One region of the Streptomyces sp. NPDC046862 genome, then DNA from elsewhere that is predicted to be linked to it. Evidence: riboswitches for the same ligand, from Rfam matches in the RefSeq annotation. Region 1 holds a riboswitch; each other region holds the start of a gene.
What was found. A riboswitch is a leader RNA that binds a small molecule or an ion and turns the genes downstream of it on or off. The one in region 1 is predicted to bind thiamine pyrophosphate.
Positions count from the first base shown of each region.

Region 2: another riboswitch for thiamine pyrophosphate. It lies ahead of thiO (glycine oxidase ThiO); the one in region 1 lies ahead of thiC (phosphomethylpyrimidine synthase ThiC).
Region 3: another riboswitch for thiamine pyrophosphate. It lies ahead of AB0959_RS36840 (thiamine ABC transporter substrate-binding protein); the one in region 1 lies ahead of thiC (phosphomethylpyrimidine synthase ThiC).

Region 1 is NZ_JBEYXP010000008.1:77,037-80,951, reverse strand. It holds gene thiC (phosphomethylpyrimidine synthase ThiC) at 1-1,731, opposite strand, end outside; TPP riboswitch at 1,724-1,880, opposite strand; gene AB0959_RS11060 (YibE/F family protein) at 1,952-3,493, shown strand; gene AB0959_RS11055 (SsgA family sporulation/cell division regulator) at 3,559-3,915, opposite strand, start outside.
Region 2 is NZ_JBEYXP010000022.1:79,970-83,884, reverse strand. It holds gene AB0959_RS24555 (thiazole synthase) at 1-121, opposite strand, end outside; gene thiS (sulfur carrier protein ThiS) at 125-334, opposite strand; gene thiO (glycine oxidase ThiO) at 349-1,578, opposite strand; TPP riboswitch at 1,576-1,687, opposite strand; gene AB0959_RS24540 (hypothetical protein) at 1,739-2,089, shown strand; gene AB0959_RS24535 (FAD-dependent oxidoreductase) at 2,122-3,345, shown strand; gene AB0959_RS24530 (Rv2175c family DNA-binding protein) at 3,432-3,797, shown strand.
Region 3 is NZ_JBEYXP010000043.1:35,377-39,291, forward strand. It holds gene AB0959_RS36835 (iron ABC transporter permease) at 1-1,340, opposite strand, end outside; gene AB0959_RS36840 (thiamine ABC transporter substrate-binding protein) at 1,436-2,524, opposite strand; TPP riboswitch at 2,605-2,710, opposite strand; gene rlmN (23S rRNA (adenine(2503)-C(2))-methyltransferase RlmN) at 2,746-3,852, opposite strand.

The DNA of each region.
Region 1 (3,915 bases):
GGCCTGGGATCCGCCGTGTTCACGGCGGATGTCCTGGGAGATCTTCATCGAGCAGAACTTCGGGCCGCACATGGAGCAGAAATGGGCCGTCTTGGCGGGTTCCGCGGGAAGCGTCTCGTCGTGGAACTCACGGGCCGTGTCGGGGTCGAGGGCAAGGTTGAACTGGTCCTCCCAGCGGAACTCGAAGCGGGCGTCCGACAGCGCGTCGTCCCACTCCTGTGCGCCAGGGTGTCCCTTGGCGAGGTCCGCCGCATGGGCCGCGATCTTGTAGGTGATGACGCCGGTCTTGACGTCGTCACGATTGGGCAGGCCCAAGTGCTCCTTGGGCGTGACGTAGCAGAGCATCGCCGTGCCCCACCACGCGATCATCGCGGCACCTATGCCCGAGGTGATGTGGTCGTACGCCGGTGCGACGTCGGTGGTCAGCGGGCCGAGCGTATAGAACGGAGCCTCATCGCAGATCTCCTGCTGAAGGTCGATGTTCTCCTTGATCTTGTGCATCGGGACGTGTCCCGGCCCCTCGATCATGGTCTGTACGTGGAAACGCTTCGCGATCCGGTTGAGTTCCCCGAGCGTGCGGAGTTCAGCGAACTGCGCCTCGTCGTTGGCGTCCGCGATCGAGCCGGGCCGGAGACCGTCACCGAGCGAGTACGTGACGTCGTACGCGGCGAGGATCTCGCACAGTTCCTCGAAGTTCTCGTACAGGAACGACTCCTTGTGGTGCGCCAGGCACCACGCCGCCATGATCGAGCCGCCGCGCGAGACGATGCCGGTCTTGCGGTTCGCCGTCAGGGGGACGTACGGGAGGCGCACGCCCGCGTGGACCGTCATGTAGTCCACGCCCTGCTCGGCCTGCTCGATGACCGTGTCCTTGTAGATCTCCCAGGTCAGTTCCTCGGCCCTCCCGTCGACCTTCTCCAGCGCCTGATAGAGCGGCACCGTGCCGATGGGGACGGGGGAGTTGCGCAGCACCCACTCGCGCGTGGTGTGGATATTGCGTCCCGTGGACAGGTCCATGACCGTGTCGGCGCCCCATCGGGTCGCCCAGGTCATCTTCTCGACCTCCTCCTCGATGGAGGACGTGACCGCCGAGTTGCCGATGTTGGCGTTGACCTTCACCAGGAACCGCTTGCCGATGATCATTGGCTCGATCTCGGGGTGGTTCACGTTGGCGGGCAGTACCGCCCTGCCCGCCGCGATCTCCTCGCGGACGACCTCGGGCGAGACGTTCTCCCGGACGGCCACGAACTCCATCTCGGGCGTGATCTCTCCGCGTCGCGCGTAGGCGAGCTGGGTCACGGCCTTGCCGTCCCGGCTCCGGCGCGGTTGCCTCGGTCGCCCGGGGAAGACCGCGTCGAGGTTGCGCAGCCCACCACGCGGTGACGTGTGCTTGATCCCGTCGTCCTCGGGCCGGACGGCACGGCCCGCATACTCCTCGGTGTCTCCACGAGCGACGATCCAGCTCTCGCGAAGAGGAGAGAGTCCCCTGCGGACATCCGTGTCGACACTCGGATCGGTGTACGGGCCGGAGGTGTCGTACAGGGTGACCGACTGCCCGTTGGTGAGGTGCACCTGGCGGACCGGCACCTGCAGGTCGGGGCGCGATCCCCCGACGTATGCCTTGTGCCAGCCGTTGGACTTCCCGGCCTCCTGCGGCTTTTCGCCCTGAGATGCGACGGACGAGCCGTTCGTCTGGTTGGAGGCAGGCGTGCTTGTGTCCTTGTTGGTCATGTGACCTACTCCCTACGCCGGCATTACCCGGTAACAGGTTCAGCGGTCGACGCAGCGATGTCCGCCCGGCGATGTTCCACGTGAAACATCGCGTCTGCGGAGGTCAGCGCCCTCTCAGCCCGGTGCTCCGAGCTCCCGCGTGTGCAAAGGTGCCTCCACGCTAGCGTCAGATGTGGCGCGGTGAACAGTGGGCCCCCGCCGTTCTTGCGATGATCGGTCGGTGACCACGATGCGACAGCCCCCGCTCCCGCCCTCGGAGCCCCCACACGGACACGGTCCCGGCTACGGCCATGGACACGGCGCCGGTGGTGGCCAAGGCCCTGGTGGCGGGCATGGATCCGGTGGCGGGCATGGATCCGGTGGCGGCTGGGGCCCCGGCGGAGGCCACGGCCCTGGTGACGGCCAAGACCCCGGTGACGGCCGTGATCCCCATGACGGTCAGGGGCATGGCCACGGCCCGGATGCGGGCAGGAGCCACGGGCACTCCCACAGCCACGGCCCGGCCACCCCCGTCTCCCGGCACCTGCGCAAGGTCATCGCCGCAGTGCTGATCCCCTTCGCCACGGCGGTCGTCGTGGGCCTTGTCGTGCTCTGGCCCGGCGGCGCCCCACCGCACGAGCGCACCGGCGTCGGCTTCGACCGGCAGACCCAGCAGGCCACGGTCACCAAGGTCGTGGAGGTGGACTGCAAGTCCGTGAACGCCTCGGGGGAGGCCCCGACCGGCGACACGTCGACCGCCGAGGGCTCGTCGGCCCAGCAGCAGGCGAACGGCACCTGCAAGAAGGCGACGATCAGGGTCGACACCGGCAACGACAAGGGCCGCACGTTCACGGAGATCGTCCAGCCGGACCAGTCACGGCAGTTGGAGCAGGGCCAAGAGGTCGTGGCCGCCTACGAGCCCTCGGCGCCCAAGGACCTGCAGTACTCCGTGACCGACGTGAACCGGAAGTTCCCGATGGCGCTGCTCGCCGGGATCTTCGCGCTCGCCGTCGTGGTGGTGGGCCGCCTGCGCGGTGTCATGGCACTGGTCGCGCTCACCATCAGCTTCCTGGTGCTGACCTTCTTCATCCTCCCCGCCATCCTGCAGGGGTCGAACCCGCTGGTCGTGGCGGTGGTCGGAGCGAGCGCCATCATGCTGATCGCGCTCTACATGTGTCACGGTCTCTCCGCCCGCACCTCGGTCGCCGTGCTCGGCACCCTGGCTTCGCTGCTGCTGATCGGTGTGCTCGGCTCTCAGTTCATCGGCTGGGCCTCGCTGACCGGCAACACGGACGACAACACGGGCCTGATCCACGGCCTCTACCCGTCGATCGACATGAGCGGTCTGCTGCTCGCGGGTGTCATCATCGGTTCGCTCGGTGTGCTCGACGACGTGACGGTGACGCAGACCTCGGCCGTCTGGGAGCTGCACGACGCCAATCCCTCGATGGGCTGGCGGGGCCTGTACCGCGCCGGCATCCGCATCGGCCGCGACCACATCGCCTCCGTCGTCAACACGCTCGTCCTCGCCTACGCGGGTGCCGCGCTGCCCCTGCTGCTGCTCTTCTCGATCGCGCAGAGCAGCGTCGGTACGGTCGCCAACAGCGAGCTGGTCGCTGAGGAGATCGTCCGTACGCTCGTCGGCTCGATCGGCCTCGTGGCCTCGGTTCCGGTGACCACCGCCCTGGCCGCGCTGGTGGTCTCGGCCGATCGCCCGAGTGATGAGCCGGCGGCAGCAGCCGCACCGGCCCGCGCGGGGAGGGGGCGCCGCCGCAAGCGGTGACACCGGCGCGCGGAAGCGCGGCAGGCGCTCACGCAGAAGCGTTACGTCACCCGCGGGCGCGTGGCTCAGCCCGCGCTCTGCTCCTCCGCGAGGATGCGGTCCAGCGCCTCGTCGAGGTGGGTCTCGAAGTCCGCGAGGGAACGCTCCTGCCCGAGCGGCACCAGCTTGTCCGTACGGTCCAGGAAGGCCACGAGCGGCGCCGTCCCGGACCTGAACAGCGCCTGGTCGCAGCCCACCTGAAGCCGGATCAGCACCTCTCCGAACCCTTCCGGATCGGCGGGCGCGATGTGCACGTCACCCTCGCCGCACGGCCGTCCCACGCCGTCGACCAGCAGCTCCCGCCCGAAGGCCCAAGTCACGGGGGCGTCTCCGGGAAGATGGAAGGTCAGCCGTACGGCATAGGGATCACACGTCTCGTAGCG
Region 2 (3,915 bases), on a different contig from region 1:
GCTCCGTGCCGGACGCCACGAGGGAGCGTTCCAGGACGTCGAGGCTGGGCGCGCCGCCCGTGCCCATGATGAGGCGGGACGAGTAGGTCGTACCGCCGAGGACGAAGGGGTCGTCGGCCATGGGTCAGCCTCCTTGGACGGCCGTGAGGACTTCGACGCGGTCTCCCTCGGAGAGGGGCGTGGACGGCCACTGCGCGCGCGGGACGACGGTTTCGTTGAGCGCGGCGGCGACGCCCGACGGGGCCGCGGTGAGGGTTTTCACGAGCGAGTCGAGAGCTGTGCCCGCGGAGACCCTCCGCCGCTCTCCGTTGACGAAGACGTGCACGTCGTTCATGTCGTTCATGTCGTTCATGCGTGCTGCTCCGTGAGAGCGGCCGCGGCGAAGCGCCTGGGGGTGAAGTCGCGCGCCTCCTCGGGCAGTTCGCCCGTGGTGAGCGCATGCGCCATGACGTCACCGGTGACCGGGGTGAGGAGCACGCCGTTGCGGTAGTGGCCGGTCGCGAGGAGGAGTCCGTCGCACTCGGTCGGGCCGAGCAGGGGAGCGTTGTCGGGGGAGCCGGGGCGCAGTCCCGCGCGCGTCTCGGTGAGCGGCAGTTCGGTGATCCCGGGGACCAGCTCATGGGCGTCGCGGAGCAGTTCGTACACCCCGCCCGCGGTGACCGTCGTGTCCCAGCCGAGTTCCTCGCTGGTCGCGCCGACGACCAGTTCGCCGTTCTCACGGGGCACCAGGTAGACGTGGCTGCCGCGGACCACGGCGCGCACGGTCCGGCTCAGGAAGGGCGCGTACCGCTCCGGCACGGTCAGCCGCAGCACCTGCCCCTTCACGGGCCGTACCGGCGGCAGGACGTCGTCCGGGACGCCCGCCAGTCGCCCGCTCAGGCTGCCCGCGGCGAGGACGACCTGCCCGGCGGCGAGGTCGGTGCCGTCGGCGGTCCTGATCCCCACGGCCCGCTCCCGGACGACACGGAGCCTCTCGGCCCACGTCCGGTGGAAGACCACCCCGGCGCGCTCGCAGGCCGCGACGAGGGCTCTGGCGAGCCGCCTCGGGTCGATCTGGTGATCGCCGTCGACCCGCAGACCGCCGCGGACGCCCGGCGCGAGCATCGGCTCCAGACGGCGGCAGTCCCGTCCGCTCAGCCACTCCGAGTCCAGCCCCGACCGCCGTTGCAGCGCGTGCAGTTCACGCAGATGGGCGCGGTCGTCGGCGTCGAGCGCTACCGCCAGCGTGCCGCACCGGCGGTAGCCGAGGTCCAGACCCGTCGCCTCGGTCAGCTCGGCCGCGAAGGCCGGGTAGCGGTGCGCGGACGCCAGGTTGAGACCCAGCAGCGTCTGCTCCCCGTAGTGCAGTTCGGTCACCGCGGCCAGCATCCCGGCCGCCACGCGCGCGGCTCCACCGCCCGGCTCGGGGTCCACGACGGCCGTGGTGAACCCGCGTTGCGCGGCTCGCCACGCCGTCACGAGCCCGATGACGCCGCCCCCCACGACGAGGACGTCTGATGTGCCTGAAGGCGATGGCGTGCGCGGATCCGACGTGCGCGTGTCCGGCGTGCCTGTATCCGATGTACGTGTACGCGGCATGGGCGTCCAGCCCCTCCCTTCGCCGGCATGACCCGGATCAGGTTCGTACGGTCGGAGGCCGCCAGCCTCCCTCTCAGCCCGATGCGTCCGGGCTCCCGCGAGTGCTCTACGTTGGCCACCCTAGCCCGTGCCGTTCGCCTCAGTAAGGGAGCCTCCGCTCATGCCCCGCTCGCTCGACGGTCTCGTTCTCGCACCCGTCGCGGACCAGGCTCCAGGTCAGGTGGGTACCCGCACCCGGTTCACGTACCACGAGAAGGACGTCGAGATCTGGGCCGAGTACGCGGGCGGAGATGTCGTACGCGGCCACCTGGTGGGTACCCGTGACGGCGACCGGCTGGACTTCCGGTACGTGCAGCTCAAGCGGGACGGTACGACCTCGTCGGGGCACTGTGTGTCCCTCGTGACCGAGCTCCCCGACGGGCGTGTGTGCCTGGAGGAGAGCTGGGAGTGGGAGTCGCAGCCGGGCAGCGGAACGAGCGTTGTGGAACAGGTCACTGAGCCCGACCGCTGACTGACAATTCGTCAGGTGTCTATGGTGATCAGGTGAGCGAGCAGACGGAGGCACGAGGGACGGAGCGACGGGTCGTCGTCGTGGGCGCCGGCATGGCCGGGGTGCAGACCGCGGTCGTCCTGCGGGAGCAGGGCTTCGCGGGCCCTGTCACGCTGATCGGCGCGGAGCCGCACCAGCCGTACGACCGGCCGCCGCTGTCCAAGGCCGTCCTGCTCGGCAAGGCCGAGGGATCCGCCTTCGACGTCGACTTCGAGGCGCTCGGCATCGAGCTGCAGCTCGGCCGCGAGGTGCTCGGCGTGCGCCCCGGGGACCACGAACTCGACACGGCGACGGGCCCGGTCCCCTACGACGTCCTCGTGCTCGCGACCGGCGCGGAGCCCGTCCGGCTGCCGGGTGCCGAGGGCGTGCCCGGCGTGCACCTGCTGCGCACCCTGGACGACGCGGAGCGGCTGCGGCCCGTCCTGGCCCGCCAGCACGACGTCGTGGTCGTGGGAGCCGGCTGGATCGGGGCGGAGTTCGCCACGGCCGCGCGCGAGGCGGGCTGTGCGGTGACGGTCGTCGAGGCCGCGGACCGCCCGCTCGCGGGAGCCCTCCCCGCCGAGGTGGCCGCACCCATGGCCGCCTGGTACGCGGACAGCGGGGCGGTCCTGCGCACCCGCGCGCGCGTGGAGCGCGTCGAGGACGGGACGGTGGTCCTGGACGACGGCTCGCGCGTGAGGGCGGGCGCGGTGGTCGTGGGCATCGGGGCACGCCCGGCGACGGTGTGGCTGAGGGACTCGGGCATCGAGCTCGGCGCGTACGGCGAAGTGGTGGCCGACGACCACCTGCGGACCTCCGCGCCGGACGTCTACGCGGTCGGCGACTGCGCGTCCTTCCCTTCAGGACGGTACGGAGAACGTCTCCTGGTCCACCACTGGGACAACGCCCTCCAGGGCCCCCGCACGGTGGCGGCCGACATCGTCGGCGAGACCCCGGCGCCGTACGACCCGGTGCCGTACTTCTGGTCGGAACAGTTCGGCCGCTTCGTGCAGTACGTCGGCCACCACGCCCCGGCCGACACGACCGTGTGGCGCGGCGACCCCACGGGTGCCGCCTGGTCGGTGTGCTGGCTGCGTGAGGGGCGTCTGGTCGCCCTGCTCGCGGTGGGGCGCCCCCGGGACCTGGCGCAGGGACGGCGGCTGATCGAGGCGGGTACGGCCATGGACCCGGAGCTGCTGGCGGACCCGTCGCGCCCGCTGAAGAGCGCCACCGCCTAGCCGATGCCCCCGGTCGGCCCACTTCTGACCTGCGCCGGAGGCCGCTCGGCTACCCACTGTCAGTCCGGGATGGCAGTCTTGATGCCGTGACCGAGATTGACGCAAAAATCGATGCTCTCGTCCCCGCGTGGCTGAATCTCCCCGACATCGCCGAGATGTTCGACGTCGAGGTGACCCGTGTGCGGCAGCTGGTCAAGGAGGGCCAGCTCATCGCCGTACGCCGGGGCGAGAACCGCGCGCTGTACGTCCCCGCCGACTTCATCGACGGGGACAAGGTCGTCAAGGGCCTGTCCGGCACCCTGACGCTCCTGAGGGACGACGGCTTCACGGTGGAAGAAATGCTGGAGTGGCTCTTCACTCCCGACCCGAGCCTGCCGGGCACCCCGGCCCAGGCCCTGCGGGAGAATCGCGGCACGGAGGTCAAGCGCCGCGCCCAGGCGCTCGCCGTCTGACGTCCGCCCGTCCGAGCCCACAACCGACGTTTCGTCGTCCGGCGTACGGGCAGCGGCGTACGGGCCCCGGCCCGGCCGCGGCCCGTACGCCACCGAAACATGGCCGTACGCCGTACGC
Region 3 (3,915 bases), on a different contig from region 1:
ACCTCGCGCCACACCCGCCACGGCGACGCCCCGAGCACGGACGCCGCCTCCCGCAGCCGTACGTCCACGGCCCGCAGCACGGGCAGCATGGTCCGTACGACGAAGGGGACGCCCACCAGTGCCTGCGCGAGCGGCACCAGGATCCAGGAGGCCCTGAGATTCAGCGGCGGCTCGTCCAGCGCGATCAGGAACCCGAACCCGACGGTCACCGCGGACACGCCCAGCGGCAGCATCAGCAGCGCGTCGAAGCCGCGCACGAGCCGCCCGGCGTCGCGTCGGGCGAGGGCCGCGGCGGCCAGGCCGCCGATCAGCACGGCGATGGCGGTGGCCGTGACCGCGTACTCCAGCGAGTTCCCCACGGCCTCGATCGGCGCGACGAGGAAGATCCCGCTGTCGGCGCCGGTCAGTCGCTTGTAGTACGCGAACCCGGGCGCGTCGAACGACCGCTGGACGAGCACGGCGAGCGGCAGCACCAGCAGCACGAGGGCGGTCCCGAGGACACCGGCGAGCAGCGCCCACTGCCCCGCCCCGCGTGGCCGGCGCGCGGTCACGGCCGGGTCGACCAGCCGCAGCGCGCTCTCCCGCCGCCGTACGGTCCAGGCGTGCACGGCGAGGATCGCGCCCACCGCGGCGAACTGCAGGAGCGTCAGCACCGCGGCTGTGGAGAGGTCGAAGATCTCCGAGGTCTGCCGGTAGATCTCGACTTCGAGGGTGGAGAAGGTGGGCCCGCCGAGGATCTGGACCACACCGAAGGAGGTGAAGGTGAAGAGGAAGACCATCAGCGCGGCCGCCGCCACCGCCGGCGCGAGAGCGGGCAGGGTGACCTTCCGCCAGGCCCTCAGCGGCGAGGCGCCGAGCATCCGCGCGGCCTCCTCCTGCCGCGGGTCGAGCTGCGCCCAGAGTCCGCCCACGGTCCGTACGACGACGGCGTAGTTGAAGAACACATGGGCGAGCAGGATGGCCCAGACGGTGGTGTCGAGCCGTACGCCCCACAGCTCGTCCAGCAGTCCTCCCCGCCCGACCAGGGCCAGGAAGGCGGTCCCGACCACGACGGTGGGCAGCACGAAGGGAACGGTCACGACCGCCCGCAGGACCTGCTTGCCCCTGAAATCGAAGCGCGCGAAGACGTACGCGCCGGGGAGCGCGATCAGCAGCGTGAGCACCGTGGAGGCGAGCGCCTGCCAGGTGGTGAACCACAGGACGTGCCGGATGTCGGACTGCGCGAGCACGTCCCAGATCCGCCCGAACCGCCAGGCCCCGTCGACCTTCAGACCACGCGCGACGATCGCGGCGACGGGGTAGGCGAAGAACACCGCGAAGAACGCAACGGGCACGGCCATCAGCCCGAGCCGCGCCGCGCTCCCGCGCACGCCCGTTCGCCTGCCCTCGCGCGCGGCCTCGGCCGCTTCAGCTACTTCTGCTTCTGCTTCTGCTTCTACTTCAGTACGAGCGACGTCCACGACTTGACCCACTGATCACGGTTGTCGGCGATCTTCTGAGGCGCCATGGTCTCGGGGTCCGCGGCCTGCGGGCCGTACTTCACGAACTCCTCGGGCACCTGCGCGCCCATCAGCACCGGGTACACGAACATGTTGAGCGGCATGTCCTCCTGGAACTTCTTACTGATCAGGAAGTCGACGAGCGCCTTGCCGCCCTTGGTGTTCCGCGCGTTGCTCAGCAGCCCCGCGTACTCGACCTGCCGGAAGCAGGTGCGGGTCGCGACACCGGTCGGCGCGGTCTTCGGCCTCGGATCGGCGAAGACCACCTCTGCGGGCGGTGAGGAGGCGTACGAGACCACGAGCGGGCGGTCGCCCTTCGCCTTCTTGCCGCCGGCCGACCCGGAGAACTCCTCGTTGTAGGCCTGTTCCCAGCCGTCGACGACCTTCACGCCGTTCGCCTTGAGCTTCTTCCAGTAGTCCTGCCAGCCCCCGTCGCCGTACCTGGCCGCCGTCCCCAGCAGGAAGCCGAGGCCGGGCGAGGAGGTGGAGGCGTTCTCGGTGACGAGGAGGTTCTTGTACTCGGGCTCGACGAGGTCCTCGAAGGAGCTCGGCGGCTTCAGCCTGTTCTCGCTGAAGTAGGCCTTGTCGTAGTTGACGCAGATGTCACCGGAGTCGATGGGAGTGACCCGGTGCTTGTCCTGGTCGACCTGGTACTGCGACTGGACCTGATCGGCACCCTTGGCCTCGTACGGCTGGAAGAGCCCGTTGTCCAGCGCACGGGACAGCAGCGTGTTGTCGACGCCGAAGAAGACGTCGCCCTGCGGGTTGTCCTTGGTCAGGATGGCCTTGTTGACGGCCTGACCGGCGTCACCGTCCTTGAGGACCTTCACCTCGTACCCGGACTCCTTCTCGAACGCCTTCAGGACGTTCTTGGAGACGGCGAACGAGTCATGGCTGACGAGGGTGACGGTCCTGGACGAACCGGAGTCCGAGCCGCCGCTGCCGGAGCCGGACGAAGTGCAGGCGGACAGCGTGGCCAGACCGAGCCCGAGGGCGACGGCCACGACCTTCTTGGTGGTGCTCACTTGGATTCCTCCTGGGGTGACCAGGAAGAGACGCGGCCCTGCCCGGGACTTCCCTGGGGATCCCGGGCAGGGCGCAACAGCTCGAGTGGTGACCGATCTCCCTACCCAGAATGACCTGGGCGAGGTTCAGAGGGTCTGCGGCCTGTGCCGCACTCTCAGCGCTGTGGCGCTCCCCTGTCGGAATATGAAGATATACAGGTACGACGTTGTACTGGCTCAGACTACCGCTCGGTGGCCGCCAGCTGACCGCAGGCCCCGTCGATCTCCTGCCCACGGGTGTCCCGGACGGTCACCGGCACACCGTGCGCGGCGATCGCCTCGACGAACGCCTTCTCGTCCTCGGGCCGCGAGGCGGTCCACTTGGAACCGGGCGTCGGGTTCAGCGGAATCAGGTTCACATGCACGGGCTTGCCCCTGAGCAGCCGCCCGAGACGGTCACCACGCCACGCCTGGTCGTTGATGTCCCGGATCAGCGCGTACTCGATGGACAGCCGCCGCCCGGACTTCGCCGCGTACTCCCACCCGGCGTCCAGCACCTCCCGCACCTTCCACCGCGTGTTGACCGGTACGAGGGTGTCGCGCAGCTCGTCGTCCGGAGCGTGCAGCGAGATGGCGAGCCGGCACTTGAAGCCCTCCTCGGCGAACCGGTGAATGGCCGGCACGAGCCCGACAGTGGACACGGTGATACCGCGCTGGGACAGCCCGAGACCGTCCGGCTCGGGATCGGTGAGCGCACGAATGGCCCCCACGACCCGCTTGTAATTGGCAAGCGGCTCCCCCATCCCCATGAACACGATGTTGGACAACCGCGCGGGGCCCCCCGGGATCTCCCCGTCCCTGAGCGCCCGCATCCCGTCCACGATCTGGTGCACGATCTCCGCGGCGGACAGATTCCGGTCGAGCCCGGCCTGCCCGGTGGCGCAGAAGGGACAGTTCATCCCGCACCCGGCCTGCGAACTGATGCACATGGTCACCCGGTCCGGATAACGCATCAGCACCGACTCGACGAGCGTGCCGTCGAAGAGCCGCCACAAGGTCTTACGGGTCGTGTCCTGGTCCGTCGACAGATGCCGCACGACCGTCATCAGCTCCGGAAGCAGCGCCTCCTGCAGCTTGGCGCGCGAACCGGCAGGGATGTCGGTCCACTGCTCCGGGTCGTGCGCGTACCGCGCGAAGTAGTGCTGCGACAGCTGCTTCGCACGAAACGGCTTCTCCCCGACCGCGGCCACCGCCTCCTTGCGCTCGGCAGGCGTGAGATCAGCGAGATGCCGCGGCGGCTTCTTGGCTCCGCGCGGCGCGACGAAAGTGAGTTCTCCGGGTGCAGGCATAACCCACCCAGTGTCGCAGATCGACTCCCGGGCCCCGCACACGGCGATCACGGCGATCACGGC